3 regions of the Paenibacillus sp. FSL R5-0810 genome follow, and region 2 is predicted to be linked to each of the others. Evidence: riboswitches for the same ligand, from Rfam matches in the RefSeq annotation. Region 2 holds a riboswitch; each other region holds the start of a gene.

Region 1 (6,456 bases), 4.9 Mb from region 2:
TGGGGCCCCCCGTTCAAAGCGACGAATTGCTGGCCCTCCAGCTGGAATTCCACCGTCATGACGCTGCCTTCTTCTACCGGGTGATGTTCGTTCTGCTCCGACCCGTGACGCGTAACTCTTGTAATTTTAGAATCGTTAAAGATTGAAACGTAATGACGTGCCGCTTCCTCAGCTTCGTTGTTGAACCACAGGTTTGGCGATATCCTCTGAATGGTGGGATTCATCAGATGCAGCTCCTTTCGAATCTACGGGAATGGGTTTCTACTGATCCCATCGTACCATAGCCGCAGCACAGCGGTTTCTTCTAAATTGCTAAGAATGTATCTCGCAGGGTGCCCAAGATTAAGGGCGACATCGAAATCTACGAAGGCCACAGGCAGGAGAATAGCAATTGAAACTGGAAATCCATATGGTGTGGAATATTCATCCAATCAGAAGGTCTCCATCCAGCGCGAGGGCAAAATGTTTGATGAAAAGCATGCAAGGCGGTTGGATGAGATAAAATGGAGGTGCGAAAGATGAGCCAAAGACACTATATTATAACGGGCACGTCGAGAGGGATCGGAGGACAGCTTGCACTGATGCTTCTTCAGCAGGGGCATGCCGTCTACGGAATTGCGAGAAACCATTCGATCACACTGGATCGTTATGAGCGTTACACTCATTATGTGTATGACTTGAGTGACCCCTCGGGTCTAGAGCAGTTGATGGAGAATATCATAAGAAGCATTGAGCTTGCGGATACCGATACGCTCTACCTCATTAATAATGCCTCGATGCTGGAACCACTCGGGAAAATTGAACAATGCGGCGCAGCCGAGATTGCGAAGAATGTCCAAATTACCCTTATTGCGCCGATGATTCTAACCTCTTGCTTTTTGAACCAAACAAACAGGTATAAGGCACGGCGGAAAATAATGAATATTTCTTCGGGTTCGGGGGTATACCCCGCTCCTTCCATGAGCGCATATTGTACCGCAAAAGCCGGGCTGAATATGTTCACGCAGTGCGTAGGGGCAGAGCAAGCAAGCCGAGAGAACCCGGTTCAGATTATTGCCGTCAATCCCGGCATGGTGGATACGGAAATGCAGAGCATGGCCAGAGGACAGGATGAGAAGCAGTTTGAGCTGGCCGGTGCATTTTCCCAGGCCTTTGAATCAGGGCAGCTGCTGTCTACTGCCGAGATTGGAGAACATCTGCTTCGCATTTTAGATGAAGAGCATTCCCCTGGAGCCATCGTGAATTACAATGAGGTTTATTCCTCGAAAAGCTGATGATAAGCAAGAATAACGAGCGGAGGCGAATGCCATGATCATGCCAACCCATATTGTTGCCGTTGGCGGAATCGTTGGAGTTTACCGGCACGATCGCTTATATGGAATACATTACGAAGCCGTCATTTGAAATAAAGCTTAAGCGGACCATTTGAAGTGTGGGTTCAGAGTCCTAGTTTAGAAAGTGGGCGGGAAAACGGTAATCTTTAATCGTCCTTCGGATCGAATTATATTTTGGTTGCAATTCATGATGTTGTATTTTATATTCAATTTGTAGTCATATCGACAAAAAGCTATTACTTTCGATTGTTTCTGATTTGGTGTTGCCTTTCCATGATCGACAACAATCGCGGATTAATTTTATGAAATGACATCGTACGATAATGGCAAACCCACTGAAAAGTGGCGACGCAAAGCTACAGGGGCTAAGGTGGATCGCTTGCATCCGCTATGCCAGCCAGTTACCGAATACGACGGAAGCCTCCGTCTATTCAGACAGGGGTTTTTTTGTGTCCATTTCTAGAAAATTACATTTCTGCGGCTGGATTTTTTAGGCTGAAGAAGTAATAGCTAACGCAAAATTGCCAACGTTTTCAGGGAGGAAAACAAACCATCGATTGTAACCATCATAACAAAAAAGGAGTTGTATTCATGAATTCGGACCAGGTCAGGAAATTGCTAGACAGTAAATTAACCATTCTTAAACAGCCGGAATGTCCCAACATCGGCCTTGTTGGTCCCGTTCGGCTCCCTGTGCAATTGGAGGATCATGAAGTCGTATTTAAATGGTACAGTTGGTTAAATACAGGCAATTCATTTATGGATAAGAATGATATTCTAGAATCATTATCTCAGGCAGATCTCGCTTCATATCAGCAGTCTTCCGTGCTGGTATACGGTGATTTTGCTAACGAAGAGCATGCCTTGATACGGATGCACAGCATTTGCCATACGGGAGATATTTTTGGGAGTAAACGATGCGACTGCGGCTACCAACTGCGGACATCCATGCGCATGATCGTGGAAAACGGCAGCGGGGCTCTCTTTTATTTGGCGAATCACGAGGGTCGCGGTATAGGTCTTTTCTCTAAATCGTTAGCTTATCTTTTGCAAGAGGAAGGGTTCGATACAGTAGAGGCCAATCTTGGTCTTGGCTTCGAGGATGACCATCGCTCCTATGAAGAAGCCATACGTGTACTTCAGAGCTTGCGGCAAAAACCAGTCACCCTGATTACGAACAATCCTAGAAAGCTGCAGTCTTTGCGGGAAAAAGGACTTGTAACCGATCAGCATGTATCGATTTGGGGAGATGTGTCCGAGCACAATAATCGGTATTTGGCAACGAAAATCGAAAAATCAGGTCATATCTATAACTCCTTGGTGGAGACGGCTTTATTATGACGGGGAGTGTAAATCGTATGAATTCAGACCAACATTTTATGAGGCTGGCATTGGAACTGGCAGGTACGGCCAATGGGAAAACGAACCCGAACCCGGTTGTTGGCGCACTAATTGTTAAAGATGGACAAGTAGTCGGTGCAGGTGTTCATCGAAATGCAGGGGAACCTCATGCGGAGGTGCATGCATTCAAAATGGCTGAAGGATATACCGAAGACGCAACGCTCTATGTGACGCTGGAACCAAGTCCTCAATCCTCTCCTTGTATAGAATTCGTCCTCAACTCGGGAGTCGCAAGAGTTGTCGTGGCGATGCAGGATCCGAATCCGATGGTGGCCGGAAGAGGCATTCAATTATTGAGAGAGCATGGGATAGAAGTTGATGTGGGTGTATTGGGGAAGGAAGCCGAATTACTCAATGAACGTTTCGTGCACAATATGTCAAAACGACGGCCGTTTATTATTTCCCAAGTAGCCATGACGCTTGACGGGAAAATTGCCACGTCGACGGGACATTCTAAATGGGTTACATGTGATGAAACACAGCTTGTGGTACATAAATTAAGAAACAAAGTCGATGCCATTTTAGTAGGAATTAATACGGTTTTGGCGGATGATCCCCTCCTTACGACCCGACTGCCAGAAGAAAGCGGGAAGAATCCCATACGGGTCATCTTAGATTCGAATTTGAGACTGCCTGAGGATGCCAAAGTTACCGACTGTTCAGCAGCAAAGACATGGGTAGTCACGAAGGAGGATGCTGATCCGGAAAGAGTGCGCATGCTGCAGCAAAAAGGAATTGAAATTCTGTTCGTTCCTGTGAACCGTTACGGGCTGGACCTCCATGCATTATCGGATATGTTATATCAGCGAGGTGTTACCGACCTGCTGGTAGAAGGAGGCAGCGAAGTAAACGGATCCTTCCTTCGGGCCAACCTTATTGACAAATGGATGATTTATATCGCCCCCAAAGTGTTGGGAGGACGGAAATCCATCTCGCCGTACGCAGGCTCGGATTTAGAATTAATGGATGAAGCGCTGCGGGTAAAGATTCATTCAGTTCAACAAATCGGCGAAGATATTTGCATCACCGCTTATCCGAATGATGATAGTTCCGCCTCAGGGAGTACCTACGTAATAGATTATCTAAATGAAGAACTTACTACCCTGAGTAGCTAGTAGTATATATGCCAATATAGAAAATATTATATTATGAATGAGAGAAAACGGCAGCCGGATACTGCCGTTTTTCTCATCTGTGAATTTGAATCCATCATCGATGTCAAAGAGTCATTTTAAAATCAACTTTTTTCTCTGCATCTCAAAGAGAGCTTCAACAGACGGCCTTATCTTTGGATCCAAAGGGTGATCAAGCGCCATATTGATCGCATGTATTAGATGGTATATTTTTGTAGCAAGGACTTTATCCAGGGCAACTGTAAATCATAATGCGATCCTGTAGACAGGTAACCAAAAAGCAACTCTTTAATATAGGAGGACTAATATGGAAGAGGTTGTAGTCATGGACTACGAGCCGGAATGGCGGCATGCTTTTGCGCAAGAAAAAATAAAGATATTGTCCGCTATGACAGGTCTTGAGGTCCGCATCGAACATATCGGCAGTACAGCGGTTCAAGGATTGGGAGCCAAGCCGACGATTGATATCATGGCAGGCGTTAGTGAACTGGGGCTAGTGGATGAGCGCTATATTCGGCGCCTGGAGCAGATCGGTTACGAATATGTCCCCAAACCGGAGTTCCCTGAGCGTATGTTTTTTAGGCGGGGCCTGTGGCGGGCAGGGACGCATCATCTGCATATCTACCGGTATCAAGGGAAGCACTGGGCTGATCAACTTTTATTTAGGGAGTATTTGAAAAAGGATACTGCGACGCGCGAACAGTATTTTAACTTAAAAAAGGAGCTTGAAGCACAGTTTAAGCATGACCGGGTAAGCTATACGAACGGGAAGGATGATTTTATCCGCTCTGTCATTGAGTGGGCCAGGCAAGATTCGGAGTGGGTGCGCCAGCTTGATATCGGAGGGGAGTAGCATGCCAACAACCGAAAACGGGGGATATCCAGATCGTGTGGAGAGAGGACTTATTGCTGTACGCGGAACCCGTCTGTATGTCGAATTGTCTGGTGGGTCAAAGGATGCGGCATTATTATATTTGCACGGAGGCCCCGGGGCAAGCTGTGTTGATTTTTGCTGGCATCAGGCCGGCGTCTTATCATCTCACATGACGGTGGTTGCGTTGGATCAGCGGGGCGTATTGCGATCAGATCCTATATCGGAGGATGAAAGATTCGGTTTGGGGGATATAATCAAGGACTGCGAAGCGCTGAGGGTCAAGTTAGGTATTGCAAAATGGACGCTTCTCGGACATTCCTTCGGTGCAATCGTTGCGTTCAGGTATGCCGTTCATTATCCACAATCCGTAAACAAAGTAATATTTGAAGGACCTTGTTTTGATGCTAGTGCATCTATGCGAAGTCTAATTGCAAAAGCGCAGGGTATGTATCGGGCTTTAGACCATGTAGAGGAGGCTGACCTGTGCAGATCCTATCTCGCCTGCTCGCATACATCGCTTAAGCTGTGGCAGGCATGGGGCCGAATCGGACAAGGCTTAGGCGCGAAGCGTGACAACATTTATTTTCACGGAATGGACCCGGATGATTACAATAGCAAGATGGATCGTCATATTACGGATGCAAGCATGTGGGCGAAGAATCGGGTTCACGCGGCAAAGCTTGAGGCGGAAGGGAAGTTCTTGGACAGCTTGATCCCTGAGCTGTTCAAGCTGTCCCAGCCCTCGCTGCTGATTGCAGGAAGATTTGATCCCGTCTGCTGTGAAACGCAGCAGCAGGCCTACATGGAGACGGTAAAGGGCGGACGTATGGTGGTGCTTGAGGGAAGCGGGCATTTTCCGCGACTTGAGGAGCCTGAACGCTATGCACAGGAAGTGATTCAATTCGTATTAGGTTCTGACGCTTAGTCTGTGTGGCGTAAATATTCGAAAGATGAAATCTGCCCTCAAATATGCTATACATAGAGCAACGAAAGGCGAGTAAAAAGGAGCTCATTAAGCTGATGACAAAAATACTTGTCGTAGATGATGAATTTAGTATAGCCAGCGCGATTGCTTATGCATTGCGCAGGGAAGGCCACACGGTTGAAACGGCCGGAGACGGTCAGGAGGCGCTCGATCGCGTCGAATCGTTCGATCCGGATGTCATGGTGCTTGATGTCATGATGCCGAAGCTTAACGGATATGATGTATGCCGGCGGCTTGGCGATCGTCAGCGGCCGGCGATCCTGCTGTTGACGGTAAAAGATGACATTGTCGATAAAGTGCTGGGCCTGGAGCTCGGCGCCGATGATTACATGACCAAGCCGTTTGATATGCGGGAGCTTATTGCCAGGGTTAAAGCCTTGTCCCGGCGCAGCCGAGCGCATGAAACGGCAGAAGCGCCTGCTTCTCAAGAGAAGCTCGTCCGTCTTGCCGGCCTGTCGATTAACTTGTTAAGCCGTACCGTTCAGGCCGATGACAAGCAGCTGGAGCTGACGCCGAAGGAGTTCGACCTGCTGGCATTGCTGGCGCGAAATCCGGAGCGGGTATTTTCCAGAGAAGATTTGCTCGAGCAGGTGTGGGATATGGGATTTGCGGGCGGAACGCGAACGGTGGATATTCATGTACAGCGCCTTCGGAAAAAGCTGGGTGATTGGCATGAAGTCATTCAGACCGTATACGGGATCGGCTACAAAAGCACGGAGAACCCGTCAT
Region 2 (6,456 bases):
AGGAATACTTGCTTGCCAAGAAATAAACCGCATAGGGAGAGACCGGCCTTCGGGAGAAGTGCCGGTCTTTTTTTTGAATCTGTTGATGCCGATAACCTTAGGCTGCAGCCCTGACGTTTTTCCACTTGAAAAAAGATGCGTAAACGTTCAATATAAAGATATATTAACTAAAGAAAATATAGCGTCTGTGAAACATACACATAACGATACGTTACTAGGAGGAACCGATGATGGAAATCGGAATTAGCTCGTTTGTTGAAACCGTGCCGGACGTTCACACCGGCGAATTGATCAGCCACGCCCAAAGGCTGCGCGAGGTCGTGGAGGAAATTGTGCTGGCCGACCAGGTCGGCTTGGATGTATATGGAGTAGGCGAGCATCATCGCCAAGATTATGCGGCCTCGTCCCCTGCGGTCGTGCTTGCGGCTGCTGCCTCCCGGACCAAGTGGATCCGGCTGACAAGCGCGGTGACGGTGCTGTCATCAGCGGATCCGGTACGGGTATTCCAGGACTTCGCCACGCTGGACGCGATTTCGAACGGACGCGCGGAAATCATGGCCGGGCGGGGCTCATTCATCGAATCCTTTCCTTTGTTCGGCTATGATCTTCATGATTACGATGAGCTGTTTGAAGAGAAGCTGGAGCTGTTGTTAAAAATTCGGGAGTCGGAGCGGGTGACCTGGGAGGGCCGGCATCGCCCGGCCATCCATAATCTGGGCGTATATCCGCGTCCTGTGCAGAACCCCCTGCCCGTATGGATCGGCAGCGGCGGCAACTCCGAATCCGTCGTCCGGGCCGGCCTGCTCGGCCTGCCGCTCGTGCTGGCGATCATTGGCGGGAGCCCGCTGCAGTTCGCCCCGCTCGTGAAGCTGTATAAAGAAGCGGCCGCCCATGCAGGGCATGATGTATCGAAGCTTCCGGTCGCCTCGCATTCCCATGGATTTATCGCGGAGGATACGGAGCTTGCCGCGGATAAGTTCTTTCCCTCCACCCAGGCGGCCATGAACGTGCTCGGCCGGGAGCGCGGCTGGGGTTACTATGATCGCGCCCGTTTCGATGCTGCACGCAGCTTCGAGGGAGCCCTCTATGTAGGCGATCCGGAGACGGTCGCTCAGAAGATCATCCATCTTCGCAAGCATGTGGGTATTACCCGGTTTATGCTGCACGTGCCGGTCGGCTCGATGCCGCATGAAGAGGTCATGAGGGCGATCGAGCTGCTCGGTACGGAGGTTGCGCCTCGGGTTCGTTCCGAGATCGACCGGTGGGAAGCGGCCGGCGAGCCGGCGGAGTAAGCAAGCAAATCCAATTAAAATTCCGTTTGACAAATCAGACAATGTAAAATATGATAAGTCCATCGAATGACAGTCAGTACTGACATTCATGTAGGAAGGGGGGACTTTCATGAGTAGAGATCAACATATAAGCAGTGACGACAAGCTGCTGCAGGCCGCAATCGATCTGATATCCCGGAAGGGCTACAACGGCGTCACGACGCAGGAGATTGCCTCGGCAGCCGGGCTCAGCGAGAAGACTCTATTCCGAAAGTTCGGCAGCAAGCGAAATCTCCTGGAGATGGCGTTCGAACGCTATCATTACGGTCAAGAAATGACGAAGCTTTTCGCGGAGAAGCTCACGGGAGAGCTTACTGCGGATCTGATTCTGATCAGCCGGACGTACCATGACTTGATGATCCGGAACCGCAAGCTGATCACGATCAGCATCAAGGAGAGTGATCATCTCCCGGGACTTCGAGAGATGACCAGCAAGCATCCGAAGCAGTTTCTGGACGTGTTGACGAAATATTTTACGATCATGACGGAGAAGGGGAAGCTGGTTGCCGGAGATCCCGAGCTGCGGGCGATCTCGTTTATGATGATGAACTTTGGCGCGTTCATGAACGAGCTGGATTCCAAGGAGATATTTCCTTCCGTAACGCTGGATGACTTTATTGAGGAGAGTGTGCGGATTTTTGCTAGGGCGTTAACCCCCTAGTTTTTTTCAAAGCATACGTCAGTAAGTACTGACAGACATGCTAATCTCGCTGTTTAAAATTTTCTACTCACAAGGAGGGTGAAGCTTTAATGGAGACTCGGAAGCTGATGCGTGTCCTCATGTTCACGCTGTGTCTGTCCGCTATGAGCGGATTGATGTTTAACTTTGTCCTGCCGGACATGCGGGAGGAATTCAGCTTGAGCACCGCTCAGGTTAGCTGGGTAACTTCCTCGTATTCCCTGCTGTACGGGATCGGCACGGTTCTGTACGGGAAGCTGACGGAACGCTACCAGCTCAAAAATTTGCTGTCATTCGGTCTGCTGCTGTTCGCGGCCGGCTCTCTGGTCGGCCTCGTCTCCCAGGCATTCTGGATGGTCCTTGCCGCAAGATGCCTTCAGGCGATCGGCGCGGCGGCGATACCGGCGGCGGCAACGCTTATACCGATTCGCTACTTCCCGCCGGAGCGAAGAGGAGCAGCCATGGCGACAGCCTTTATTGGATTGTCCATCGGCAGCGCGCTTGGGCCGGTGGTGTCCTCGCTAGTGGCCGGCTTTGCTCATTGGCGCTGGCTGTTCAGCATCCCTTTGCTGATTCTCATCACGCTTCCTTTTTACCGGAAATATCTGAAGGACGAAGACCCTCAGTTTCCAGGATCATTCGACCTGCTGGGAGGCGGCCTGCTGGCTGTCGCGATCACTTGTCTGCTGCTGGGAATAACGAACGGAATCTGGTGGCTTCCGCTAGCCGGACTGCTGGTAGCCGCGTTGTTCATTGTCCGGATTCATCGTGCATCCGTCCCGTTCGTGAGCCCGGTTTTGTTCCGGAATCAAGAGTATTCGGTTAGGCTTGTCATCATGTTTCTGTTCAGCGGCGCGGCCTTTGCGCTGCATTTTCTAAGCCCGTTGCTGCTGGCAGAGATTCATGCGCTGCCTCCAGGTTGGATCGGATTTGTCATGGTGCCGGCCGCCGCGGCCTCCGCTCTGCTCGGGAAGACAGGGGGAAAGCTGGCCGATGCCAAAGGGAACACGGATCTGTTTCTAACCGCCATGATTATGTTGGTCGCTTGCTTTGTACTCTTATCCACGTTCTCCGCCATTTCAGCCGTCGCGGTTGCTCTCTTCCTGATTCTAGGTAATGTCGGGCAGACGTTCGGGATGATTGCACTATCCAACTCCGTCTCCCTTAGCTTAGCGAAAGAGCAAGCCGGCATCGGGATGGGATTGATGCAGATGCTGAATTTTATTTCGGCGGGGATCGCTTCCGGTGTGTACGGAACAATGCTCGATATCCGCTCCGAGGTATCGTGGAACCCCTTGTATGCCTATGCCGAGGGGCAGGTTTACAGCAATATTTATTTGGTGCTAGCCGGGCTGCTGCTCGCCATGCTGATGTTCTATTCCCTACGGTTCGGGAAAACGGAGCACGGTCATATAAGAGCGGCGGGAAGCTGATATCGCATGCTTTCGAGTCCATTCATTACAAATAGGAAATATAGGAGGAGATTCTAATGACAACCACTTTATTCATTAAAGCCAACAACCGCCAAGGGGCCGTCACAAGCAGATTATACGACGCATTTTTCAATAGCTACCGCGAGGCACATCCGAATGATGCGGTGGTTGAGGTCGACCTGTATCAGGAACGCATTCCCCTTCTGGACGACATTATGATTAGCGGGAATTTCAAGTCAGCCATGGGCATGGAGCTTTCGGAGGAAGAGCAGGCCGTTCGGGACATCGTCAACCGGCACTTGGAGCAATTTCTTGCCGCCGACAAATTGGTGTTTGCCTTCCCGCTCTGGAATCTGACGGTTCCTGCAGTGCTGCATGCCTACCTGGACTACATGCATCATCCGCGTAAAACGTTCAAATATACGGAGCAGGGCTTGGTCGGTCTGTTGGGTGACAAAAAAGCAGCACTGCTGAATGCTAGAGGCGGGATCTATGCGGAGGGCGATCCATCCGAGATGGCGGTCAGCTTCGTAAAAAATCATCTCAACGTGTTCGGGATTACCGACATTACTACGATTATCATTGAGGGGCATAATCAATTCCGGGATCGAAGCGAGGAAATCATTGAGGAAGGCCTTCGGCGGGCAGCCGAAGCGGCAAAGCTTTTTTAAATCATGGAGAAGCTGGTTATTTTGACATATTACACGCTCTGCTAGTTACTTTGTGACAAAAAATTACAAAATCCAGCAGGAAATTGTCGGGAATTTGAGTCATGAAGCCTATATTCAATGAAAAACAATGTAAGTTATAGTTTGATTAGGTCATTCATTCAGAACTATATGTTGTATCTTTCGACAATTGAATCGTTCGTACGATAATCGCAAACCCACTGAAAAGTGGCGACGCAAAGCTATAGGGGCTAATGGGGTTCTGCATAGAACCGCGATGCCAGCCAGTTGCCGAATACGACGGAAGCCTCCGTCACTTCTTGCTAGTTACTACCTATGTCTACAAGCTGACGGAGGCTATTTGTTGTTCACAAATTTTTATAGGGAGGCTCCTGCAGTAACTGCCTGTTCCTTAAAAGTTACGGTCAATTGCCTGAAAGGAGGTGAATGATGCGGAACATGATTTCCCGCAGCGCGGTATAACTACAGCAGTTCGACTCTCAGCGGATAACAAGGAATATTCATGCGGCAGCGTCTTTGACAGCAAACCAATCGAATCGTTTCGTACGATAATAGCAAACCCACTGAAAAGTGGCGACGCAAAGCTATAGGGGCTAATGCGAATCTGCTAAGATACGTGATGCCAGCCAGTTGCCGAATACGACGGAAGCCTCCGTCCTATTTTGCTATGGTAATCTTCATGGATGGAGGTTTTTTATTTTTCGCTAAGAGCTACCGAATCTTCACAGCGGCGATAAATAGGAGATCGATTTCATTATTAATCACTTATTCTTAACAAGGAAGAAGGGAAAATAATGGGCCAAAGAACATTGCTGAAAGTAAACGATCATTTTCCTAATATCCTCAGCATCTCTGAAATTAAAGAAAGGCTGATCGAGCGAAAAGAAATCCTGTATCTGTTGCAAGAGGAAACCAGGAATATGAACGATTTGCTGTCTATACCTTATTTATTTGTGATTGCGGACCCAGAGGGAACCGTTATCGATTATTGCGGGACGGAGCTGTTAAAAGGTTATTTTGAAAGAAATCATTTGAAAATCGGAACATCTTCTGCTATGAACAAGGCGGGAATCAATGCCATTGCGTTATCCATGGAAAATCAATCGGTCTCAGTCGTAATCGGCGCCGAGCACAGCAATAAATTGTTTGCAGAGCTGTCCTGCGTTTGCACGCCAATACGAATAAATCATGTTATTATAGGCTACCTCAGCCTCTGTTTTCATTACTTTCACGAGGTTACATTTGTACTGCCCCTCATTGAACATCTGGCCAAAAATATTGAAGAAAAGTTACCCCAAAAGGATCCCATGCTACAAAAAGAGCTGACCTACTCACTCTTTGACCAATATGAATTAACAAACCGCGAGAAAGAAATCGCCTACGAATGGCTGGAAAATAAAAACGTGCCTGAAATTGCGGATATTTATGGAATCAGTCAAAGCACGGTCCGTACTTTCATCAAAAAGATATACGCCAAAACGAGAGTCAATCATAAAGGGGCATTCCTAAGAAAATTTACATGAAGATATAGGCAATACACAAGCACTAATTACCCAATTATGGGTATTTTATTTATTAAAGTAAAATTTTATAATTATAGGCAAGCCACTGATGACAGATAGTTAAAATTTAAACTAATTCATAATTCGTACAATCTATCGCAAACCCATCGAAAGGGTGGTGACGCGAAGCTGCAGAGGCTGTTGTGGACGCTCATATGCAACCACGATCCCTGCAATTGGCCGAATACGACGGAAACCTCTGATCCGCCATGCGACAACGATTGAATAGGGAACTGTTTATTTTAGATAACCCTGCTGACCTGACGCCGCTGCAGAAACTGAATCGGGTAGCCTTCAACATTTCATGAAGAGGAGCATGCTTTAACGGTTTGTTCGTTTAGGAATGAGCGATCAACTCTCTGTTTGAGAAGGTTTGCCGCAAAAACGTTGGCAGCTGTCATAAATCACTTGCTACGATGGGGGTGGGTGGATGTGATGGTTTCTATAGAGAACGAACTGAAGCATGTATCCGACGAGCTCGAATATCTCAGGAGGGAACTTGAGCGAATGGCCGGCAGTCTTGAATTCGTACATCAAGATGTTGTCGCACTTTCGCAGTCGTTCGATAAGCTGATTGTCCGTTACATGGAATTAAAAAGCCATGAGGAAGAGATCAATAGAAAGTGCGCAAAGTTAAATAAACCAAGCCATGAGTAATAAGTCCTCCATAAAAAATAGAACCCCGGATGTCGATTCTCGACCTTCTGGGGTTATTTGCTTAAAGATATGGTGCTTCCAGCTTTAAGGGAAGCCATTTCAAGT
Region 3 (6,456 bases), 3.4 Mb from region 2:
GGAGATTACCGTATCATTGCTGTAAAGTCGGCCGTTGCATGGGAAGCTTCGTTCGGGGAAACGGCGACGAGCGTCATTCATGTGGATTCGCCCGGATGCTGCAGCGTAAATCTGAAGCATTTTGACTATCGGCATGTCCTTCGTCCGGCTTACCCGCTGGATGAGGAGTTAGCAGCGGTTGTGCGCTGCCTGCAATTTGTTTCTGAACCGCAAAATATTCGAGCTAAGAAATGATAGGATTGAACAATGAGTTCGAATTATATGCATGCGATAGAATGTTATACTATGGGTTAAGTCATCCTTTAAAAGAAAGGAACATGGACCGATGAAATTGCTGACGTTTGTTCGAGAAGGAGAATACAGACTTGGAGTCAAATTGGACGGAGGGGTACTGGATGTCGCCGAGGCATCGCTGCATCAACCCGATGTGCCCAGCACGATCGAGCAGCTCCTCAAAGGCGGAGCGGCTGCAAGGACAGCGCTTCAAGACTTGGTGGAGAGATCACTCGATGCGGAAACGGAGCTTCTTGATGAGGCAACGCTTACGTTAGCTCCGTGCGTGAACCATCCGGGAAAAATCATCTGTGTAGGATTGAATTACCTTCGGCACGCCCGGGAGACCAATTCCGATATACCCGATTATCCGATTTTGTTCAATAAATTCACCAATACGCTGGCCGGACACGGGGAGGCAGTCCCGCTCCCCCGCGAAAGCGATCAAGTCGATTATGAAGCTGAGCTTGCGATCGTTATCGGATCGACGGCCAAACGCGTGGATAAGAGCAGCGCGCTTGAATATGTTTTTGGCTACTGCAATGCCAATGATCTTTCGGCACGGGATTTGCAGATGCGAACCTCTCAGTGGCTGCTTGGCAAGTCGTGCGACAAATTTCTGCCGCTCGGCCCGTATTTGGTAACCGCCGATGAGGTGGGCGATCCCAATCGACTGGCTATCCGCTGCGAAGTGAACGGCGAGGTTCGACAGCAATCCAATACGTCGGACATGATTTTTTCGTGTGATGAAATCGTCAGTTATGTTTCGAGGTTCATGACATTGGATCCGGGAGATCTTATTTTGACAGGAACACCAGAAGGGGTCATGCTTGGCCGTCCTGCCGAACAACGATCCTACCTGAAGGACGGGGACATGGTAACCGTCGAGATTGAAAAGCTAGGCACACTAACAAACCGGATGGTGCTGGAGCGGTAGCATTACAGTTGCAATCCACTTTGGGGTCTGCACAAAGGCAGGGGGACTGATTCTATTGAAAGTTCAATCCTTTTAAAGTAAACTAACAAATACATCTTAATTATATGGAAGGGTGAACGATGACGATGACCATTCCTTCATTGCATAGAATCAATGAACTGAGCCGCAAGCAGAAGTCCGAAGGATTGACACAAGAAGAATATACCGAACAACAAAAGCTTCGTCAGGAATACTTGAAAGACATCCGGGGCCAGGTTCTCTCTACGATGTCTACCCTGAAAGTTGTGGACCCGAATGGTGACGATGTTACCCCTGAGAAATTGAAAATAACTCAGCAACAGAATCGGTCAAAGCTGAACTAAGGCTCACTGCGTAAAGCGATGGTCCGTAATATGGATGATTGACGTGGTCCATTTATGATCCCGGAAGACAGACAATTTGTCTGTTTTTCGGGTTTTTATGTAATAGCGGAGGGAAGAAACGATGAACAAAACCGAGCGCCAGTTCGCGATTATGCTTGAATTGCAGCGGAGCAAGGTGCTGCGGGCGGAAGACTTGGCTGCCCACTTCGAGACAAGCGTGCGGACAATATATCGAGACATGCAAGCGCTCAGTGAAGCCGGGGTTCCGATACTTGGGTCTCCAGGGCATGGGTATTCCCTAATGGAAGGGTACTTTTTGCCGCCGGTTGGTTTTACTGCGGAAGAGGCGGTGGCATTGCTCATGGGTACGGATATGATAGAACAGCGGCTGGATGGTGACTATAAAGCGGCTGCGAAGTCGGCTCGACACAAGATTGAAGCGATACTTCCTGAACCCATTCGTGAGGCTTCGGCGGATGTCCGGGAAACGATGCGATTTCTTCATCCCGGCGAGCGGGGAGAGGACGATCTCGGGCAGGTTCGTCGTGCCATATTGGAGCGGCGGAAATTAAGGATGATGTACCTTAACAAATTTCCGGATTCGGATGGAAAACGACTAAATGAGCGGATCGTTGCTCCATATGGACTTGTGCTCGTTCAAGGGAAATGGATCATGATCGCACGATGCGATCTGCGTCAGGAGATTCGTCATTTCCGATTATCGCGGATGAGGGATGTTACGGTGCTTGAAGAAAGGTTTATCCTTCCCCAAGGATTTAAGCTGAGTCAATATCGTCCGTCTGACGACCGTAACGTACAAGTGCTGATTCAGGTAAATCCGGAAATGGCCGATAAAATCGCCGAGACCGCGAGCTTCTATATGGAGGCTGCTGAGCAAAGGGAACACAGTCTTCTGGTCCACTTTCGGGTCAGACAGCCGGAAGAGCTGCTGCCCCATATTCTCAGCTGGGGAGGGGACGTGGAGGTGCTGGAACCTGATTCTTTCCGTGACCGGATTCGTGAAGAAGCTGAAAAAATGTTAAAACGCTACTGACACGCTGTTGTCAGGAGCGTTTTTTTATATTGGGTGTATACCAGATGGAAGAGGAGATATTCATGATGAGAAATACAGTGGAAGCCTTGCAGGCGTTTGAATCAACAGTAGCAATTTATTTGAATGAGCTGGAGCACCTGGAGCTGGAGCAATTGCATATCAAACCGGACGAAGAGGACTGGTCCATTGGGCAAATGTATATGCATTTGATTCAATCGGCTCAATATCTGCACCTGCATAATGTTGATCAATGTTTGGCCGGAAACGAAACAGCCATCGAATCCTCTGGGGAAAAAACGGAGAGAGGCAGGGCGGTATTCGAACTCGGAAGTTTTCCGCCCGTAAGGATTCGAATTCCAGCTTCACCGCAGTACACGCCGCAGCAGCCCGCGAGCAAAGAGCAGTTAGTTGAGGGTCTTCAGGGAGTAGTGGAACGGATGAAGCGTACGGAAGCGGATTTGCATCAAGCAAACAGCAGCCGTACGATTCCTCATCCCGGCTTCGGAGCCTTAAACGCCAAAGAGTGGTTTCTGCTGGTGGAGATGCATTACAGGCACCACCTGCTGCAGCTCGATCGGTTAAAAAAGGAGCTGTCCCTTTAAGGATTTCCCTAACGGATTGATGATCAAGCGGGATTGATACAAAAACGTCTCTATGGAGACGTTTTTTGTTGTCGTTCGTCGTCTATCAATCTCAAAATTTGCTTGATAGAATTAGAGATATTTGGTATGATGAACTCACATAAAGCTACTCACGATAAACGGCAAACTTGTCGAAAGGCAAGGACGCAAAGCTACAGGGCCTTCTTGATCCCAATCAATGGCAGCCAGCTACCGAACGAAGATGCTTTTTTTGTTTTTTATATGAGATTTTTATTCAATTAATTCTTTGAAAACTCTATTACGATAACGGCAAACTTGTCGAAAGATAAGGACGCAAAGCCACAGGGCCTTCTTGATGAGCAGTCAATGGCAGCCTGGCTACCGAAGGGAGTTTACAGTATGCGCAACATGGTGTTGGCTATTGTAGGGTTTATTGCGTTATTCATGCTAGCTCCGGCTGCACAAGCTTCGCAAGCTGGAGATTGGCTGGATTTGGAGCAGCTCGACCAAGGAGTCATCGTCGTTCGCTATGACGTGAAAGCGGACACGAAGACCAAGCTTATGATTGCGAAAGGGCAAAACAAGTATACATATACGCTTTTACCGGACAAGCAGCAGGAGACCTTTCCGCTGCAGATGGGAAATGGTCGTTATACCATAACAGTACTGGAGCAGGTCAACGGTACCAAGTATAAGATCGTTCAAGAAGCGGAAGTTAAGCTTCAACTAACCAATAGCAGCAGGGTGTTCTTGAACTCGGTACAAAATATCGATTGGCGTTCAAGCGACAAGGCGGCTCAGCTTGCAAAGAAGCTAACCCGGTTTGCAGACACCGACGAGGAAAAAGTAAAGCTGATCCACGAATATATCGTCGATACGATCCGGTACGACAAAGCACTCGCCTCCAGTGAGCTGACGGACTATCTTCCCAATATTGACCGCACGCTGTCAGGGAAAAAAGGCATGTGTTATGATTACGCCTCCTTGTTCGCATCCATGCTGCGGAGCATGGACATTCCGACCAAGCTTGTGATGGGGACAACAGATTACGTCGATGTTTACCACGCTTGGAATGAAGTTTATTTAAACGGCCGGTGGGTAACGATTGACACGACCGTGGATGCGGGATGGAAAAGCAAGGGTGCCGGATTCAAAATGATTAAAGAGGCATCGCGTTATTTCGCAGCCAAGTATTATTAAATTTTATAGCAAAAACCTTAAGCTTTGGACCATTGTCCAAGGCTTATTTGGGTTTTTATTCAGAAAATATTCAGAATCGGGCGTTACAATGCTAGAAGCTCAATTGGTTCTGAAGGAAAATACAGGCACCAATGTATCGTGCGCCAAATAAAAGTAAGCGGAGGTGATGGACGAACAAATCTCTTGTCGGCATATCATCCGAGAGATGGTTGGCTCGATTTGCGCACGCGAAAGCAACATCGGAACCAAATATATTGAGGGTAATGGAGAGGCTGAGGGAGAGATCATGAAGAAAAAAGTAAGTGGAATCGTATTGGCTCTGCTGCTTATGCTCCAAACGTTGTTTGGAGGATCGGACTGGACGGTCAATGCATCGAGCAATGTTCCAGAACCGGTAAGCGTGCAGGATTCAGTGTATGGAGTGACGGATGATGTTTATGGCCCATCCGAATCAGAAATCAATAATGATAGCATTTTAACCAAAGTTGTGTTAACCGACATGGACGGCACCGTCATAGATGCCGTTTATAACCCGGACAGCAGCCTGGATATCGGTGCAGCCGTTAATCTAAGCTATGAATGGGAGCTGCCGAACGGTCACAACTATAAAAATGGAGACATATTTACCTTCGAGCTGCCGCAGCAGTTTGAAATCTTCACGGATATTGACTCACCGCTCGTTTCCGGTCAAGGTGAAGTTGGCCGTTTTACGGTGGACCGAAGCGGCAAAGTTGTGATGACCTTCAATGATTACGTGGAGAGCCATTCCAACATCAGCGGTAAGCTGGAAATTCGTACAGAATTCAAGAAGGAAGTTCTTAAAGGTAGCACCGAAATCATTATTGCTATTCCGATAAAGGGCGGGGTTCAGACCGTCATTGTGAACCTGAAGCCGCAAGGCGGAAAGCTGATCGAGAAGCAAGGGAAAGCGATTGGCAAAGACCGGATCGATTGGTCGGTTCAGATCAACAAATCGCTAAATAAAATCAAGCACGCAGTCATCACCGATGAAATGCCTGAAGGCTTGGAGCTCATCGCGGATTCCGTAGAGGTATACAACCTGCAGGTTAACGGTGACGGCTCAGCCGTTCTTGGCGATCAGCTGGATGCTGGCAAGTACAACGTCCAAACAGGCAGTGGCGGCAAACTGGAGCTTGCATTCTTGGATGAGACGATCAGCAAAGCCTACGAAATTCGCTTTTCGACGAAGCTTGTCGGCGAACAGTCCCGTTTTGAGAACACCGCTGTACTGTCTGGCGACGGGATGGAAAATGCCCAATCAACGACTACCGTAACGGTAGATCGCGGCAGTTTCTTGGATAAGACATATAGCCAGGACAAGGACACCGGAATCATCACTTGGACGGTGAAATTCAATTTCAACGAGAAGGAGATTCCGAGCGCTCAAGCCATCATTACGGACCAAGTTAGCGAGAACCATTCCTGGATTGCCGATTCGCTGAAGGTGTATAACGAGGATTCGAAGGATGCCAGTGCTTTGGTATCACCGGATGAATACACCGCTGTTGCGAAAAGTAAGCACGGATTCGAGCTACAATTCAAGAAGGATATCGATTCGCCTTATACGATCGTGTACCAGACGGAGCCTGTCGATCGATTGAGCTCAGAAGGGCAGGAAGTCAAGAACAAAGTCGTATCAGGTGAAGCGTCCAAAGAAGTAACGGCACCGGGCTATGGAAGCCGTGCTCTGGTGAAAGGATCCTCGAACGTCAATTTTGCAACCAAAACCGCGAAGTGGAAAATTACGGTCAATGGCGATAAAAAGCCGGACGGCACCAAATACGTCATGGAGAATGTAGTTATCACGGATACGTTCCCGCAAGGCGGACTTGAATTCGTTCCGGATTCGGTAATCGTGAAAGCGGACGGGAGAGTCGTTCCAGCGAGCGAGTACACGGTGAAGGGCAATGATTTACGTGAAGGCTTTATCATCGAGTTCTCCAAGATTGACACCACCTATACGATCGAATATGAAACGAAGTTTAACATCAACTGGCTGAAGGATCG

Evidence for each region. Region 2 has a riboswitch for cyclic di-GMP ahead of MKX76_RS23835 (helix-turn-helix transcriptional regulator). Riboswitches for the same ligand answer to the same signal wherever they lie in the genome.
Region 1: linked by a shared signal. The riboswitch ahead of MKX76_RS02215 (GTP cyclohydrolase II) and the one ahead of MKX76_RS23835 (helix-turn-helix transcriptional regulator) in region 2 are both predicted to bind cyclic di-GMP.
Region 3: linked by a shared signal. The riboswitch ahead of MKX76_RS08985 (transglutaminase-like domain-containing protein) and the one ahead of MKX76_RS23835 (helix-turn-helix transcriptional regulator) in region 2 are both predicted to bind cyclic di-GMP.

Annotation. Positions count from the first base shown of each region.
Region 1 is NZ_JBBOCF010000001.1:487,710-494,165, forward strand. Features, by position in the region: gene MKX76_RS02205 (VOC family protein) at 1-224, opposite strand, end outside; gene MKX76_RS02210 (SDR family NAD(P)-dependent oxidoreductase) at 519-1,274, shown strand; cyclic di-GMP riboswitch class I at 1,650-1,743, shown strand; gene MKX76_RS02215 (GTP cyclohydrolase II) at 1,926-2,675, shown strand; gene ribD (bifunctional diaminohydroxyphosphoribosylaminopyrimidine deaminase/5-amino-6-(5-phosphoribosylamino)uracil reductase RibD) at 2,693-3,850, shown strand; gene MKX76_RS02225 (GrpB family protein) at 4,176-4,721, shown strand; gene MKX76_RS02230 (alpha/beta fold hydrolase) at 4,723-5,667, shown strand; gene MKX76_RS02235 (response regulator transcription factor) at 5,763-6,456, shown strand, end outside; gene MKX76_RS02240 (sensor histidine kinase) at 6,455-6,456, shown strand, end outside.
Region 2 is NZ_JBBOCF010000001.1:5,365,206-5,371,661, forward strand. Features, by position in the region: gene MKX76_RS23810 (SRPBCC domain-containing protein) at 1-26, shown strand, start outside; gene MKX76_RS23815 (LLM class flavin-dependent oxidoreductase) at 231-1,292, shown strand; gene MKX76_RS23820 (TetR/AcrR family transcriptional regulator) at 1,402-1,992, shown strand; gene MKX76_RS23825 (MFS transporter) at 2,082-3,443, shown strand; gene MKX76_RS23830 (FMN-dependent NADH-azoreductase) at 3,500-4,114, shown strand; cyclic di-GMP riboswitch class I at 4,313-4,407, shown strand; cyclic di-GMP riboswitch class I at 4,676-4,770, shown strand; gene MKX76_RS23835 (helix-turn-helix transcriptional regulator) at 4,927-5,655, shown strand; gene MKX76_RS23840 (aspartyl-phosphate phosphatase Spo0E family protein) at 6,130-6,351, shown strand.
Region 3 is NZ_JBBOCF010000001.1:1,989,970-1,996,425, reverse strand. Features, by position in the region: gene MKX76_RS09010 (MlrC C-terminal domain-containing protein) at 1-234, shown strand, start outside; gene MKX76_RS09005 (fumarylacetoacetate hydrolase family protein) at 326-1,210, shown strand; gene MKX76_RS09000 (DUF896 domain-containing protein) at 1,336-1,572, shown strand; gene MKX76_RS08995 (helix-turn-helix transcriptional regulator) at 1,694-2,626, shown strand; gene MKX76_RS08990 (DinB family protein) at 2,692-3,228, shown strand; cyclic di-GMP riboswitch class I at 3,379-3,464, shown strand; cyclic di-GMP riboswitch class I at 3,527-3,614, shown strand; gene MKX76_RS08985 (transglutaminase-like domain-containing protein) at 3,628-4,428, shown strand; gene MKX76_RS08980 (collagen binding domain-containing protein) at 4,715-6,456, shown strand, end outside.